DNA from 2 places in the Dyadobacter sp. HNCC25DJ185 genome. Region 1 is predicted to be linked to the other one. Evidence: riboswitches for the same ligand, from Rfam matches in the RefSeq annotation. Region 1 holds a riboswitch; the other holds the start of a gene.

The links. A riboswitch is a leader RNA that binds a small molecule or an ion and turns the genes downstream of it on or off. The one in region 1 is predicted to bind cobalamin.
Region 2: another riboswitch for cobalamin. It lies ahead of AC1XUF_RS25020 (TonB-dependent receptor plug domain-containing protein); the one in region 1 lies ahead of metE (5-methyltetrahydropteroyltriglutamate--homocysteine S-methyltransferase).

What each region holds. Positions count from the first base shown of each region.
Region 1 covers NZ_JBXHAR010000003.1:574,246-582,664, reverse strand. Annotated here, with positions in the region: gene AC1XUF_RS11100 (carbamoyltransferase family protein) at 1-745, opposite strand, end outside; gene AC1XUF_RS11095 (hypothetical protein) at 883-1,917, opposite strand; gene AC1XUF_RS11090 (acyl-CoA thioesterase) at 2,018-2,404, opposite strand; gene metE (5-methyltetrahydropteroyltriglutamate--homocysteine S-methyltransferase) at 2,497-4,824, opposite strand; cobalamin riboswitch at 5,029-5,265, opposite strand; gene AC1XUF_RS11080 (glucosamine-6-phosphate deaminase) at 5,434-6,174, opposite strand; gene fumC (class II fumarate hydratase) at 6,330-7,730, shown strand; gene AC1XUF_RS11070 (hypothetical protein) at 7,803-8,333, shown strand.
Region 2 covers NZ_JBXHAR010000009.1:244,687-253,105, reverse strand. Annotated here, with positions in the region: gene AC1XUF_RS25035 (DEAD/DEAH box helicase) at 1-995, shown strand, start outside; gene AC1XUF_RS25030 (tetratricopeptide repeat protein) at 1,067-1,807, shown strand; gene AC1XUF_RS25025 (YncE family protein) at 1,865-2,944, opposite strand; gene AC1XUF_RS25020 (TonB-dependent receptor plug domain-containing protein) at 3,001-4,941, opposite strand; cobalamin riboswitch at 5,010-5,210, opposite strand; gene AC1XUF_RS25015 (DMT family transporter) at 5,271-6,188, shown strand; gene AC1XUF_RS25010 (thioredoxin family protein) at 6,250-6,813, shown strand; gene prfA (peptide chain release factor 1) at 6,817-7,890, opposite strand; gene AC1XUF_RS25000 (hypothetical protein) at 8,028-8,419, shown strand, end outside.

The sequences.
Region 1 (8,419 bases):
AGTCGAAATATTCCTGATCCAGCCAAACCGAACCGTCTTCTTTCAGGTCAACGAGTTCCTTCAGAATAATCTCTTCGTATCTCTTGATATCTGGTGAGTTGGGATCTCCGTAGGGCGCAAGTCCCATTAATTTATATTCTCCTGAATTAACCCGGAAACCCAGAAAATAAGTAAAAGCGGAATAAAGAAGACCTAGTGAGTGAGGAAACCTCAATTCTTTCAAAATGCTGATATCCTTCCCCTCTCCCAAACAAATTGAAGCTGTTGCCCATTCACCTACCCCATCAATCGTGAGAATGGCTGATTTTTCAAAAGGTGAAGGATAATACGCACTGGCTGCGTGGGAAAGGTGGTGCTCAGGAAAGAGCATTTTTACCTTTTTCTTTTTGTCGTAACCCAGTTTTTCAAGCTCCTCGTTAATCAGGCGCTTCAAAAACATTTTCTCTTTGATCCATACCGGCATGGCCGTAAGAAAGGACCTGACTCCTTTGGGTGCGAAAGCGTAATAGGTTTCAAGCAATCTTTCGAACTTCAAAAGCGGCTTATCGTAAAAAACAATGGCATCGAGCTCGTTAATGGAAAGGCCGCCGTATTCCAGGCAAAACGCCACAGCATTGGAAGGGAAACCTGGGTCGTGCTTTTTGCGGGTAAAACGTTCTTCCTGGGCCGCTGCTACAATTTCACCGTTATCAATAAGAGCTGCCGCAGAATCATGATAGAAAGCCGAGATACCTAAAATTTTCATTAAATATTTAAATTATGTGTACAGTTACACCAATACGGTTCAAAGGGCGTGCAAGTTAAGCATTTTGCTCAACCCTGCAATTCTCGCAGTTGAACCGTTATCAAAAGGTCGTTGGCGTTTATTAAACCGACGTTTTGTTATTGCACGATCCTCTGTTGGATAATGAATCCAGCCACCTCCCCCGCGAAACGCCTTGCACCGGGTTCGCTCAGATGACAAACATCACAGAACAAGGTCGAATCTTTTGGCATAGTGGCTTCCATATCCAAAAAAGTAACCTGATTTTCCTTCACCAGTTTCCGGAGCATGAGGTTATGTGTATCAACTCCTTTTTTAACATTCTCTGGTTTACCCCAGATGGTTACAGGTGACGCATACATGCAGCCAGCAAAATGGCTCATATCGGCTTGTTCACCTGTTAGTTTAACATTGGGCGGAAAATACGTGGCATAACTCATCAATATCAGTTTGTCGCCCCTGGCCCCTGCGGTTTTGATCAGGTTCTCTAGGTTTTTGTGATAGGGCCCCGCTGTCTTGATATCGGATCCGTAGACTGCGTACCCAGGATCTACTTTTTCCTGGCTAATGTAAACTTTGTGCTTCACCCTGTCACTAATGTATTGGATGGCGCGATCGATCAGATAAGGAATGACCGTAAAATTGATCTCCGGGTGGGCTTGTAGAAGGTATATGTCACTGTACCATTTAATATGGGAATAATCCTTCCTGAAATCCTTCGCCGGGATGTTATTAGCGCGATTTTCATTGATCGCTTCATAATAAACGACCAGGTCAAACCTTTGTTTATCTAACAATTTGTATTTCAAGTAGTTATCAAGAGAAGTATGGCCAGCTCCCGCCACATTGTAAAACGCAAACTTTTTGCTTTTATATTCTTTTTTCAGGATTGTATCCAGCCTCGCTTCCAGATTAGACCATGGCGTACTTACCACGGATCCTCCGAGAATCAGGACATCAAAAATCTCGTCATCACTTTTGATTGTCTTTTTACGGATCGGGTCCAAAACAGTGTAGTAACTTTTAAAAATATTATCGGAGGGTTTGAAAAAAGGGTAGCCTAAAAATAGCAGGCTTAACCGTAGTAAAATCTCCGTGAGGATAAAGAGAATCAGAAAGAAGATAAAAGAAAAAAGGACTAAGCGTAATTTCATTACGATCTTAATAAGCTGATTAGGTAGGTGCAAAGATAAGAATCGGCTTAATCTTTATGCATTTAAATTACGCAACGGCTAACTTTCCCGATCACTACCGCTAAATAATTATTTTGGTCGGTTTATGGTCTTCATCCAGAGCAACAAAAGTAAAAATCCCAGTAACAGCCTTCTCACGCCCTTCTTCATACATTTTTTCGACAAAAATGTCTACCCTTACTTTCATACTGGTGTTGCCCACTGTCTCAACTTTTCCTACCAATTCGATGATCGTTCCGGCAGGGATTGGATGGGTAAAATCAATGCGGTCGGAAGATACTGTCACGCAACGTAACCTCGAAAAACGGGTGGCGGCAATGAACGCGACCTCATCCATCATGGAAAGCGCAGTACCGCCAAAAAGCGTATCGTAATGATTGGTGTTATTTGGGAAGACGGTCTTAAATACGCGCGCTTCGGATGCAAGGATCTTTTCTTCGAGTGTCAAAATAATAATGGATTTGTTGGTATTAGACCGATGACTGTCATTTTTAGTCAAGACCAGTCCTGACCAAAAATGACAATACCTTAAAAATAGCGCTATTCTGGCTGTGTCACCGCACACGTTTCACGAAGCAAGTTAGCAGCTGTAATCATATTGCGCAAAGCGGCTTCCGTCTCTGGCCATTTGCGCGTTTTTAATCCGCAGTCAGGGTTTACCCATAGGTTCCTTGCCGGAATGAACTTCAATGCCTTTTCGAGCAACGACAACATTTCATCGACCGTGGGTACTCTCGGCGAATGTATATCGTAAACACCTGGTCCGATCTCATTGGGATAATTAAATGTTGAAAATGCGTCCAGCAACTCCATCTGTGAGCGGGATGTTTCAATGGTGATCACATCTGCATCCATGTCGGCAATGGAACTGATGATATCATTGAACTCCGAATAACACATATGCGTGTGAATCTGGGTCTGGTCTGCAACACCGGACGCGCTCAGACGGAACGCGTCCACCGCCCATTTCAGATACTCTGCCCAGGCCGACTTTCTCAAAGGCAACCCTTCACGAATGGCTGGTTCGTCTATCTGAATCACTTTTATTCCGGCTTTTTCCAGATCCACTACTTCATCCCTGATGGCCAGGCCGATCTGAAAAGCGGTGTCCTTCCTCGGCTGATCATCGCGGACGAAAGACCATTGCAAAATCGTAACAGGGCCCGTCAGCATTCCTTTTACCAATTTCTCAGAATTCGCTTGCGCAAATGCCGACCACCTGACCGTCATGGGTTCGGGGCGTTCCACATCTCCGAAAATGATGGGCGGCTTCACACAACGGCTGCCATAACTCTGCACCCACCCATTTTCTGTAAAAACAAACCCCGACAGGCTCTCACCGAAATACTCCACCATGTCATTTCTTTCAAACTCTCCATGTACCAGCACATCAATCCCCAGATCTTCCTGCCAGCGCAAGGAACGCACAATTTCCTCCCGAATTCGTTCCTCGTATTGATCCTGCGTTAGTATATTCCTCTTAAGGTCAGATCTCAACTTCCGCACTTCGTCCGTCTGCGGGAAAGATCCGATCGTGGTAGACGGGAAAAGCGGCAATTTGAGCTTTTCCAATTGTATGGCCTGTCTCGCAGAAAACTCGCTTAGTCTCTCAAAATCACTGTCTTTTACGGAAGCTGCACGGGTTTTTACAGCTGACTTGTGAATCAGCGATGAGCTTTTTCTACGCTCGACGGCCTGCTGATTATCAATGAAGAGCTTTTTCGACTCCCAGTCAGATTTGATAAGATATGTCAACTGCGAAACTTCGTCCAGCTTCTGCTTTGCAAATGCCATCCAGTTTTTGATTTCCGGAGTCAGCACTTCTTCGTTTGTTTCCAGGTCCAGGTCAAGCGGGCTATGGAGCAGCGAACAAGATGGTGCAATCATCACACGATTTTCGTCAAGCGCCTCAATCGCCTGATTGATCAACTCTAATGACTTTTTATAATCGTTTCTCCAGATATTCCGTCCGTCAACAACCCCCAGCGATAATTTCAAAGTAGAATTAATGAAGTCCGCATCATTCAGAAGTGCCGCGAAGCTCCCCGCTCCTCTTGTCAGGTCGATGTGTAAGGCATCAATGGTCAGGCTCGCAGCGGTTTGCAGGTTATCCTCCAATGCGCCGAAGTACGTCGCTACCAGGATTTTCAATGAAGGGACTGCCTCCCTGATCTGCTCATAAGCGCTTCGAAATGCCAGTCTTTGCTTATCAGTCAAATCAAGCACCAGGCCAGGCTCGTCGAGCTGCACCCACTCGGCACCACGTTTTGACAATTCCTTTAATACCGGGATGTAAACCTGCAACAAATCGTCCAAAAGATCGATCCTATCAAAACCCTCTTCCTTTTCTTTTCCTAAAAGCAGGTAAGTGACAGGCCCTACAAGCACAGGTTTTGTCGTTATCCCTTTCTGCAATGCATCTTCAAATTCAAGAAGTACCTTGTCAGAGTAACGTCTGAATTTTTGGTTCTTTACAAATTCAGGTACCAGATAATGGTAATTGGTATCGAACCACTTGGTCATTTCCATAGCCTTAATATCCATACCGCCAAACTGATAGCCTCTGGCCATAGCGAAATAAAGATCCAGCTCACGATTGGATTTGCCGTCGATAAGCTGATGGTAACGCTCCGGAATTGCACCTAGCATTAGAGAGGTATCTAGCACCTGGTCATAAAGCGAAAAATCGTTTGATGGGATCAGGTCAAGTCCTGCGTCTTTCTGAAGATCCCAGTTTTGATGACGGATCTTGCGTGCGACCTTCTGAAGTTCGTCCCTGTTGATTTTACCGGCCCAGAATTGTTCGCTGGCTTTTTTGAGTTCGCGGTGGCTTCCTATACGAGGATAACCCAGATTGTGTGACAACATACTTTTGTGTTTAAAGAGTTAATAAAAACCCTGTGAAAACACCCACCCATCCTGATTTTTGATTTGGCTAGAAATTACTGATCAGTACGAAATACAATCAATGGTCGCCGCACAAAACAGATCCTGACAACTGTTTCTATGCGGTTAACGCGAAAGTTATATTTTGGTAAATCAATACTTGACTATTCTCCATTCGTGAGAGAACAGCCATTGAGCGTAGTGGCAAGTCTCCTGGCTTGTATCAGTTTCCACCGCCCTTCTCGTCGTTTTCAGCCGTTTGCCTTCAACAACAATGGGACGCGAGGGTAAAAACCTGTTCCAAAATGCGGAACGGATACTTACAGTAGCACGACTGCCCGTGATTTCCACACGGTTCCTTTTTGTTTTACTATCATTTGGATGAGGGTTCCAAAAGCAAAAACCACTACCCCGATTGACGGGCGTTCACAAAGAACGGGTTAAATTTAAGTTGAAAATATTCTGTCGGAAATATAGGTCCGGATTTAAGTGAATCGTGCTGAAATTCGGTTTTGGGCCAGGATAAATTATCTTTTTTGACTAAAAAATAATGGCCTCAAAAGTGATTTTTTGAAGCCATTAGCACTCCCGTTATTCATTCGGCACAACTCCCTCCCCAGCTTCGCTATCCAGAATAAACTCTGCATTAAAATGATTTTGCAGGGCCGTCGCAGGAAAGTCGGTAGTCACAGGGAATGCCAGTGCACGGCGGACCACTTCTGCTTTTGACTTTCCTGAAGCCAGCAAGATGGCCGTTTTAGCCTCCAATATGTGCCTGATCCCCAAGGTAATGCCCTTGGTAAGGATTGTTTGCTCCTTAAAGTATTTCTGCCCCACTTCAATCGTAACCGGGTCAAGCTCCGAGATATGCGCATAAGTATCCCAGGGCGTGCCCGGCTCGTTCAATGCAAGATGCCCGTTCATACCTACACCCAGTACGATCAAATCCAGCCCGCCCAAACCAGCAACTATCTTATTCACACGGTCACATTCCGACTGCGGGTCAGGCGATTTTCCGTCAAAATAGACGATCTGCTTGTCCCGCAATCCAATTGGTTTTAGGAAATCCCGGTCGAGTAAATCGCGGCAGCTTCCATCGTCCTCCCCGTTCAGCCCGATCCATTCGTCCAGTCCAATGAAAACACATTGCGAAAAATCGGTCATTCCTTTCTGGTTTGCCGCCGCCAGCAACTGAAACATACCAAGCGGCGTGCTTCCCGATGGCAGGCAAATTACCGCATTGGGCTTTTTAGACAGAAGTGTGGTCACTCTCTCCGCTGCGGCCAGGCTCAGCGATTGATAATCCGGGTAAATACTGATTTTAGGGATCATATTTCAAATGGTCATGAAAGTGCATTGCGACAATCTAAACATTTCTTTCAATCACCTAAACATTTATCCCTAAAAAATACCCAAAAACTGCAAGTCCGATCCTAACTTTACCGCATTATCCGCATTCATCATTTTCATTATTATTATACACTAAAATGGAATACCGAATAGAAAAAGACACCATGGGTGAAGTGCAGGTACCTGCTCATGTATACTGGGGCGCCCAAACCCAGCGCTCGATCCAGAACTTCCCCATCGCCCAGGATATCAATAAAATGCCGAAGGAAATTATCAAGGCTTTTGCATATCTGAAAAAAGCTGCCGCGATCACGAATTATGAGGCTGGGGTACTTCCAAAAGAAAAAAGCGACCTGATCGGCGAGGTATGCGACGAAATCCTTACTGAGCAACTTGACGACCAATTCCCGCTGGTGGTATGGCAAACCGGCTCAGGAACACAATCCAATATGAATTGTAATGAAGTGATTGCTTACAGGGGTCATGTCTTGCAAGGCGGCAACCTGGCCGACAAATCTAAATTCCTTCACCCCAATGACGATGTGAACAAATCGCAATCGTCCAACGACACTTACCCGACAGCGATGCATATCGCCGCATATAAGATCCTGGTGGATGTGACAATTCCTGGCATCATCAAATTACGGGATACATTGAAGGCCAAATCCGAGGCATTTAAAAATGTGGTGAAAATAGGCCGTACGCACTTTATGGATGCGACGCCGCTTACATTGGGCCAGGAATTTTCGGGTTATGCTTCCCAGTTGGATCACGGCTTGCGTACGATTTACAATACTTTGGCCCATCTTTCTGAACTTGCATTGGGAGGAACAGCAGTAGGTACCGGAATAAACACTCCAGAGGGCTATTCTGAAAATGTGGCCATGCATATCGCAAAATTAACAGGCCTGCCTTTTGTTACCGCTGAAAACAAGTTTGAAGCCCTCGCGGCGCACGATGCCATCGTGGAAGCCCACGGCGCATTGAAAACAGTAGCCGTGAGCCTGATGAAAATTGGAAATGACATCCGGATGTTATCGTCAGGTCCTCGTTCCGGAATCGGCGAAATTCATATTCCGGATAATGAACCAGGTAGTTCTATCATGCCCGGAAAAGTAAACCCAACACAATGCGAAGCAATGACGATGGTGGCAGCGCAGGTAATGGGTAACGATGTGGCGATCGGGATCGGGGGTTCAAATGGCCATTTCGAACTTAATGTTTTCAAACCGTTGATGGCCTATAACTTTTTGCATTCGGCCCGGTTGATTGGCGACGTATGCGTTTCGTTCAACGACAACTGTGCTGTGGGCATTGAGCCACTGCATGAGAACATCCGGAAGCACGTCAATAATTCGTTGATGCTGGTAACTGCGTTGAATACCAAAATAGGCTACTACAAGGCAGCGGAAATTGCACAAACGGCACATAAAAACGGCACAACGCTAAAAGAGACGGCCGTTTCATTGGGATATGTAACTCCCGAGGAATTCGACGCCTGGGTGAAACCCGAGGATATGGTTGGCGTGATTAAATAAATTCTGATCTGTAAATCATTAAAAAAGTGCTTCATCCTCCGGACTGAGGCACTTTTTTTGACGATCGGTAACATGAATATCAAAGCAACGTTACTGGCTGACCAGACGCAATCGAAAACAGTAGCGGATCGGGTAGCAGCATATGCCTGTACTTCCGAAGATGCGTTTAAAGAACTGATGCAATGCTTTCTTTCCGAAGATCATCGCCTGGGGCAACGCGCCGCATATAGTCTGGGGATCGCCGCATTGGAACGGCACGACCTGATTGAACCCTACCTTGGCGTTTTGATCAGCCAATTGAAAAGGACCGATGTACATGACGCATTGCCCAGAAACATCACCCGCATTCTTGAAGCCATTACGATTCCCGAAAAATTTCATGGAGAGGTCATGGAGGCTTGTTTTGCCTTTATTCGGAACAGGCAGACAGCCATTGCAATCCGTGCCTATTCCCTGACCATTCTTTTCAAGCTTTCCCAGATTTATCCCGAAATAAAAACCGAATTACGCTATCTGATAGAAGAAGGACTTTCTTATGAAAAGCCTGCCTTTGTTTCCAGGGGCAGGAAAATATTAAACCAGATGACTATTCGCCGCCGATGAAATTGATCGCGGAAAGAATCGGGATCAGCTACAGATTGATTTAAGGCCTAACCTTTTTCTGGTTTACAAAGAGATTTTATATAACA
Region 2 (8,419 bases), on a different contig from region 1:
CCAAAACACAGATTGAGGCTGTCAGAAAAGGGGTGGATATCATCGTGGCGACCCCTGGCAGGTTTATGGACCTGTATTTCCAGGAAGAAGTGATCGTAAAGCACCTGAATGTAATGGTGCTTGATGAGGCTGACAAAATGATGGATATGGGCTTCATGCCTCAAATCCGTAAGCTTCTTGAAATCATACCTCGCAAGCGGCAGAATATGCTGTTCTCGGCAACCTTCTCTGAAAAAGTAGAGAGGTTATCTCAGGAGTTCCTCGAATTTCCCACAAGAATTGAAGTTACGCCTTCGGCCACTACCGCTGAAATGGTTTCCCAATCTCTGTATGAAGTACCCAATTTTCGCACAAAAATCAATCTCCTGAGTTGTCTTCTCCGTGATCGCGAGACATTCAAACGCGTACTTGTTTTTACGAGAAGCCGGGAGGTAGCAGGTTTGGTACACCAGAATTTACTGGAAACTGTTGTCCGTGAAAATGAGTTGAGGGTGATCCATGCCAATAAGGGACAGAATACCAGGATTAACGCAATGGATGCTTTCAGAGCAGGAGATGTACGGGTGATGGTCGCCACTGACGTTGTCGCGCGCGGAATTGACATTACTGAAGTGAGTCATGTGGTTAATTTCGATGTTCCCTTGATCTATGAGGATTATGTACATCGTATCGGTCGCACCGGCAGGGCCAATCATGTGGGGGAGGCAATCACTTTTATGACGATGGCAGATGAATATCACATCGCGAAGATCGAAAAGATGATCCGCATGGAAATTCCTCGGAAAGAATTACCTGACGATGTAGAAATTACACCGACGCCAGTGAGCGAACGTCAGGACATGTTAAGGGAAATAGATAATCAAAAAAGGAAGGAAGATCCGACCTTTCTGGGGGCATTTCATGAGAAGAAAAAGGTATACAGGCCTGCTCAAAAGTACACCGAAAAAGGTAACCAAAACCGCCGGAATGGGCACGGAAGAAGTAAAAGAAAATAATGCAATACTATTTAAACAAAACCGTTTAACTTGGACAATAGAAAACCTGTTTCTCTATTTTTAAGTCATTTATGAAAGATTTTGTTGTTGTTTGGCTTGCTATTATAACACCCGCAATTGGCTTGGCTCAAAACACCCATCTCGCGAGCGCCGGTCCGAACTCGGACACAAATGTTACTTCAAAGAAGCCGCTCGAACTCAAAGAAAGACGTATACTTCCCTTGTTTGGGGAGATCAGCAAAACCTCGGAGCAAATCGACGAGGAGATAAAATTTCTCAGCGAGTGTGACAAGTCATTCTCCAGCCGTACAGAAGCCAGCAGCTTTTTTGCAACCCGTGCCTGGGAATATTTACAGGAAGGTTCATTGGATACTGCTTGCTATAGGTTCAACCTGGCCCAGTTACTGAACGATAAAAATGTGGAAGCTTACTGGGGTTTGGGTGTCGTTTCTTACCAGAGAGAAAACTGGGTGGATGCCAAGCGAATGCTGAACAAGGGAATAAGCCTGCAAGGAGAGAATGTTCCGCTCTTAGTGGACTTGTCGACTGTTGATTTGAAGTTGTATGCAATTACGAGTCGTAAGGAAGAATTGGATGAAGCAGCGGAATTGCTGAAAAGGGCTACTACAATAGATTCAACTTATGCTTTGGGGCAATACAATCTGGCATTGTTACATTACAACCTCAATGAATTGGATAAATCATGGGAGCACCTGCACAAGGGCAGATCACTGGATTTCTCGCAATTGAACCTGGATTTTGTAGAGCTACTAAAAGCTAAAATGCCGGATCCGCAGGGATTTTTCAAGTAGGGTTTTAAGATATCAATAAAAGGCAAGCCTCCCGGATCTCCAGGAGGCTTGCCTTTTTTATTTGAAAACAAAACCAGTTGGGGCAACACCTACCTTAATAGAATCCACCAGTGTCCCATCGGCACGATAGCGGATTGCATATCCGGCTTGTGCGTAAGACGGTGTTACAGCAGCGTAAATTAAACTCTGGGCCGGATCAACTGATAATCCTGAGAAATAACGCTTGATAACAGGGGTAGTCACATTGATTTGCGAATCTGTAACGCCGAATTTGTAAGTTTCACCGTGGCTGACGTAGTTGGCGTCGAAGTAAGAAAGGACAAAGAAAATGGTTTTCAAATCGGAGCTCATCGCAAAGTTCCCTGCAGATTTGGAAGCATCAGTACCTATGGCAAGCGAAGTTTCAGCAACATAGGTATCCGTGTTGATTTTCACCGCCTTTAATCCGGCACCCGCCCATAGTTTACCATTTGCATCAATGCCGATCGGTGTCACCGGACCATCCAGAACAACTGTTTTTGCCACTTCGTCCGTGGAGGTATTGATCACTGTGAGTGATTTTCCGCCCCCATAAGAAACAGTCCCGACAAAAAGTTTTCCATTGCTGTAAACCAGGTTTTCAGGGCCGCTCAGGATATCAATTTTCTTTGTAACCTTTTTGGTTGTCAAATCAATCACTGCAATGTATCCGGTTTTATAGGAGTAGTCAGCATTTGTGCCCCAGCAGGAGACGTAAGCCTTGTTGACCCCCACTGTGACAATTTCGCGAGGGTTTTCAATGTCAGGGGATCCGATAGTACCCTCGCTGGCAAATGTATTTGCATTCACAATTTCCACTTTGTCCTGACCAACCGCAGAGTTGTCGACCAATATTAAGCCCTGTTCGCCAGCGGTAGCATAACCTTGTACACCGCCCTTCAAGGCTGTTCCATTAACTTTTGAAAAAATGTCTGCTTCGGCGGCGTTCTGTTCTCTTTTCAAAAAGGACACGGCGCCGTTATTCTGGGAAAAATTGCCTTCATTGATGACAAAAACACCGCTCACATAATCGCCCTTAGGATCAGGGTCACTTTGGTTACAAGACCATGCTAATATGACTAATAATGATGCTGCTAATCGGGTAAGTTGTTTTTTCATGTTTGTTTAATTGATTTTAGAAAGATTTTTGCCCTTTAAAACGGGACTTTGGACTATTAAAAAGCTCTTTTACGGGTCGGGGTGATAGCGGACCTGGAATGATAATTTACAATCAGGCTTACCAAGAAGCTTCTTCCCGGCATCGCATTGTTTCTTACATTGAGGTAAAAGGCATTGGCGACGTTGTTCACTTGGCCCTGTAATCGCATGGAAACCCTGCTCCACAAAAAGGTTGTTTCGGCCAATAGATTTGCGAGCGTATAACCGGGCAGATACTGCGAGTTGTCGAAGGTGCTGAAACGCCTGCTTATGGTCTGTACCTGCGCAGTGAGCCGGGTGCTTTTGTACTGAATAAATGCATTGATATTTCCGGAGTTCTTGGGTACAAAAACCAGTTGCTTTCCGATTACATCGGAGGAGTAGGCATCGTATGCTTTCTCCTGTGTGCTTCGATTAAATGCATATCCGACATCAGCCCCTGACATCCATGGCTGATCGTTATTGCGCCATCCCAATTGTAATTCAAATCCCCTAGCGAGTACCTGCTGCAAGTTCTCAACATGGTAGCTCTTCACCGGATTCCAGTAAGTCCAGTTTTTAACCCGATTGTGGTAGGTGGTTACGGAAGTTGTCAAATATTGCCTGTCATTCATCTGGTAATGTTGTTCCAGGCCAATTTCCTTATTCCAAGCGGTTTCGGGTTTGATATCAGGATTACCAAGGTCTTTCCAATAGCGTTCATTTAAAGTCGGCACCCGGTAACTTCTGGCGTACGAAGCTTTCAGTTTAAGCGCGTAGGCCGCTTGCCGTAATAACTGGTATTCAAGCCCCAGTGATGGCGTGAAAGGCGGGTTGTACCTGGTTATCAATGCCTGCCTGATGTTTGCTGAGACCAATAGGCGGGATGCAGGTTGCCAGCGTGTCAGCAAAAAAAGGTCTCCTCTGTTCTCCGTGATGACTGGCTCACGATAGCCCGCAATCAGTGCCCGATAATGGGTCCATTCGCCGCCAGCTTTTATTTGCAGATCATTTTTTGCTTTTCCCAGAGGCCATTGGAAATCCTTTTCGACCCGATTGGAAAATTTGTCGGTCAACGCATGGTCGGGATGGGTGAAATCGCCTTTGGCATAGTCGATGATGTCCCGAACCCAGGATGTCCTCCATGTTAAACTCCGTATTCTGTACCGGAGCATCGTTCGATATGCCTCGGTTAGTGTGAGCTCGCGGCCTGCCATATCGTTCGGCGTTAAGGTCAGCCGGTTGCTTGTCACCCAAATATGTGCTGATATTTCCTGTTCATTTTTAGATTGAAAGAACAAATCCTGTACTATTCCCTGCTGCCTCGTCTCTGAGCCAAGTACTGTATAACTTCTTCTTTCGGAATACGGAAAATGATTTCTCATTTCACCGTGGTAGGCCGACGTCTTGCCGGAAAATTTCCACTTGCTGCCTATCCAGGCGCCGTATTTGGCTGAAACCTGGGTCTGGCTGTTATCAAAGCTTTCCTGCTGTCTGCCTATCGATACATTCAACCGGTTGGCGAAAGGTGTACTTTCCAGTAAAATACTTCCTCCAACTGCGTCTGTCCCCACCGCGCTGGCAGCAGAGCCATATTGCACAGACAGTTTATCGAACCCCATGACGGGAACGGTCGAGAAGTCTGTTTGTCCCAATGAAGGAGAATTAATATTGACTCCATTCCACAAAACCGCCGTATGGTTTGCAGAAGTACCCCTGAAAGATGCTGTGTTGAGTTGTCCGGGGCCGTAGTTTTTAAACGCTATAGGCGTGTAGGCCGAGAGCAGATTGCTGATATTTTGAAATTGGTATTGAGCCAGCGCGGCAGAATCAAATCGCTGGATCGTCAGGCCACTCATGAATTTTTCCGGTACAAAACCCCTGACTGTTACAGGTTCCAAACGAATGGTGTCACGTTGTGCATGGACACGAGCAGACAGAAAAAGCCCTGCCCCCGCACAAAAAATAACAATAAACATCCGGTCGATGATCACCTGAGTGCTATAATGGATTAGCGTACGATCCGTTGTCTTTCCTCCGAAGAATACTCAGATCCAATATGCTGGCAGGTCTCCTGGCTCGTCTTTTGATCCCGTGCCTTCCCGTTTACATGAAACAGTGGCTAAGAAGATCGGGTCAATGATTACAGACTTACAGTTGCGGGGACAGCTTCCGGTTCAACGGAATTCCCTATTAAGCCTCAGGGCTGTTTTGAATCAGCCTCGGCACCAAACGCCGCAAAGTTAGGGAATTGAATTGATTTTAGACTCTATGCATTATCCGTTATCTTTGGCCAAAATTCAATTTTTTGGCTGCTACCTCCGAAAACCTCCCCGTTAATTCCTCTCAAAAAGGCATCTACTTAATGCTTGGAGCGGCTTTTTTCTTTGCACTGACTTCTGCGATTTCGAAGTGGCTGGGATCGGAATTTCACATTGTACAGCTCGTTTTTTTTAGAAATATTGTTGGTGTCGTTTTTATATTTACCAGCATCCTGCGCAGGCCACTCCGGCAGCAAGGCGGGAAACTTGGGCTTTTGATTTTCAGGGGCGTGGTGGGTACATTGTCCCTCTATATGCTTTTTTATGCCATTCAGACATTGGGATTAGGAAGGGCTTCCACCTATCAATACACTTATCCCATTTTTCTTGCACTGTTTTCCTGGCTGCTTATCGGAGAAACTTTAAATTCCAAGGAATGGACGGCAATCTTCATCGGGTTTACCGGAATCTTGTTTGTTTTTCGCCCTGACCTCTCCATTTCGTTTAGAGATAATGCATTGGGTTTGGGTAACGCGCTGCTTACGGCGGTTTCTTACTTATCGATCCGTCAATTGGGGGCAGTATATGATACGAGGGCCATCATACTATCTTTTATGCTGAGCGGGATACTGATGCCTGTTGCTTCTATGCTGATAGGGACTTATTACCCGATAGAAAACCTCGACTTCCTGATTGGCACATTCAAATGGCCGGAGCGCTCCACGCAATGGTTTGGTTTTCTTGCCTTGGGACTAACTGCCCTGATGGGGCAAAAAATGCTTACGCAATCTTTTACCTTCGATAAGGCGGGCCGGGTGGCAGCAGTCGGTTATTCCAATATTCTTTTTTCCGTACTGATTGGTTTCTTGATGGGGGAATCGTTTCCATCGATTTCAATGCTGATCGGAATGGTGCTTATTATAGCAGGTGGGATACTTGTTTCATTTGCGAAAAGGAGGAATTAGACTTTTGATTCTTAAATAGTAATTATTTTGTTTAGTAACTTGTTAGCTGGAAAATCAAAGTATGATGAAAGCATTCCTGATCACTTCATTTTTGCTCCTTTTGACCCTGGGCATCTCGACCGGCTTCCGGTCCGATTCTTCCGATCGGCCTGCGGAGGAAATTCAGTGGCTCACAATTGAAGAGGCGTATGTGAAAATCCAGAAGGAGCCACGGAAAGTGATGATCGATTTATATACCGATTGGTGTGGCTGGTGTAAAGTAATGGACCGTGAGACTTTCAAAAATAAAGCTGTAGTCGATTACGTCAATAAAAAATATTATGCAGTGAAGCTCGACGCGGAGCAAAAGGAGGCTATTGAACTCGGCGATCAGCATTTCAAGTATCTTGCCCAAGGCGGAAGGGGTATCAACGAAATAGCCTTAGCGCTTACCAACAATCAGCCCAGTTTTCCCACGACTGTTTTTTTGGATGATAAATTCAACATGATCCAACCATTGCCCGGCTATCTGAAAGCCAAGGAATTTCATCAGATCATCACCTTCATCGGCGGCGATTATCATAAGAAGGAAGCCTTTGAAACTTACAAGGCAAAAACTTACACTCAGCTTTATCCTGCCAAGTAAGTTCTAAACCGTTTCGCCCTCCTGCATCCTTTCGGCATTTTCGGCAATGCGCAGTCTTTCAATAAACTCGGCAATATCACCCTCCATGACGGCTGGCAGATTGTAAACTGTGTATCCAATCCGGTGATCGGTAATACGGCTTTGCGGGTAATTGTAGGTGCGGATTTTGTCGGAGCGATCGCCGCTCCCAACCATGGACTTACGCTGGGAACTGATCGCATCGTTGTGCTCTTTCAGTTTTATTTCATATAATCTCGAACGTAAAACACTGAGTGCCCGGTCCTTGTTTTTTAATTGGGAACGTTCATCCTGGCAACTGACCACAAGTCCCGATGGAATGTGCGTCAGACGAACCGCAGAATAGGTGGTATTAACAGATTGTCCGCCGGCACCGGATGATTGAAATGTATCAACGCGGACATCATTCATATTGATTTGGACGTCGACTTCTTCGGCTTCCGGCAAAACGGCGACCGATGCTGCCGAGGTATGGATACGGCCCTGTGATTCTGTCTGAGGGACACGCTGCACCCGGTGCACACCCGATTCGAACTTCATTTTTCCATAAACATCCTCACCTTCTACCTTACAGATAATTTCTTTATACCCGCCATTGGTACCCTCCGTAAAATCCATGATAGACGACCGCCAGCCCATTTTTTCAAAAAACCGCTGGTACATCCGGAACAAATCCCCGGCGAAAATCGCTGCTTCGTCCCCCCCGGTCCCCCCCCTGATTTCCAGGATGATATTCCGGCTATCGTTAGGGTCTTTTGGGATTAACAACTCTTTGATAGACTGTTCCAGTTCTTCCAGCTTGGGAGCCAGCTCGTCGAGCTCTTCCTTGGCCATTTCTCTCAACTCCTCGTCCTTTTCGGTAGCAATCAATTCTTTCGTGCCGGCAATATCCTTCTGAATTTTCAGGTACAAATTGTATTGTTCAACAATCTTTCCCAGATCCTTGTATTCTTTGCTAATTTTGGAGTACCGGGCCGAATCCGATACAATTTCAGGTTGTATGATTTGTTGCGAAACTTCTTCGAAACGTTCTTTTATAGCTTCTAATTTATCGATCATCTTGAATGGATATCTTTGGCACGAGCCTTTTGGGCCACAAAGATACGTATTTTAGGGAAATGAATATTTTCGGGCCATTGCAGGTATCCTTGAATTTCAAGTGCTGACCCAATACTTATGAAACCAAATTCTATCAAATGAAAAGACTCCTGAGTGCTGTTTTAATGGCTATCGTGCTGAGCGGATGTGATTCGGGTGGCCGCGTGGGGAATACTAAGGAGCTCAATAACGAAATCAAAGCGTCGCAGATCAAGCGTGTCACCAATACACAACTGGTTTATTCAGCAAATGAATGGGGCAAGAAGATTGCGCAGATTTCGGAGAAATCGCTTAACGAGCGGCTCAGAAAAAATCCGGATCAAGCCGACAGCCTTTGCAAAGACTTTAGCAAAATTCCTGTAGTGGCTGCGCTGGAAAAAGAGTATGGCGTTAGAGTTGAGCTGCTGGGTATAAATGACCTGAAAAACCCGGAACTCGCAATTAAGGAACGGGAGATATTGGATGCTTATCTTTTCAGTGCCAAAAACAA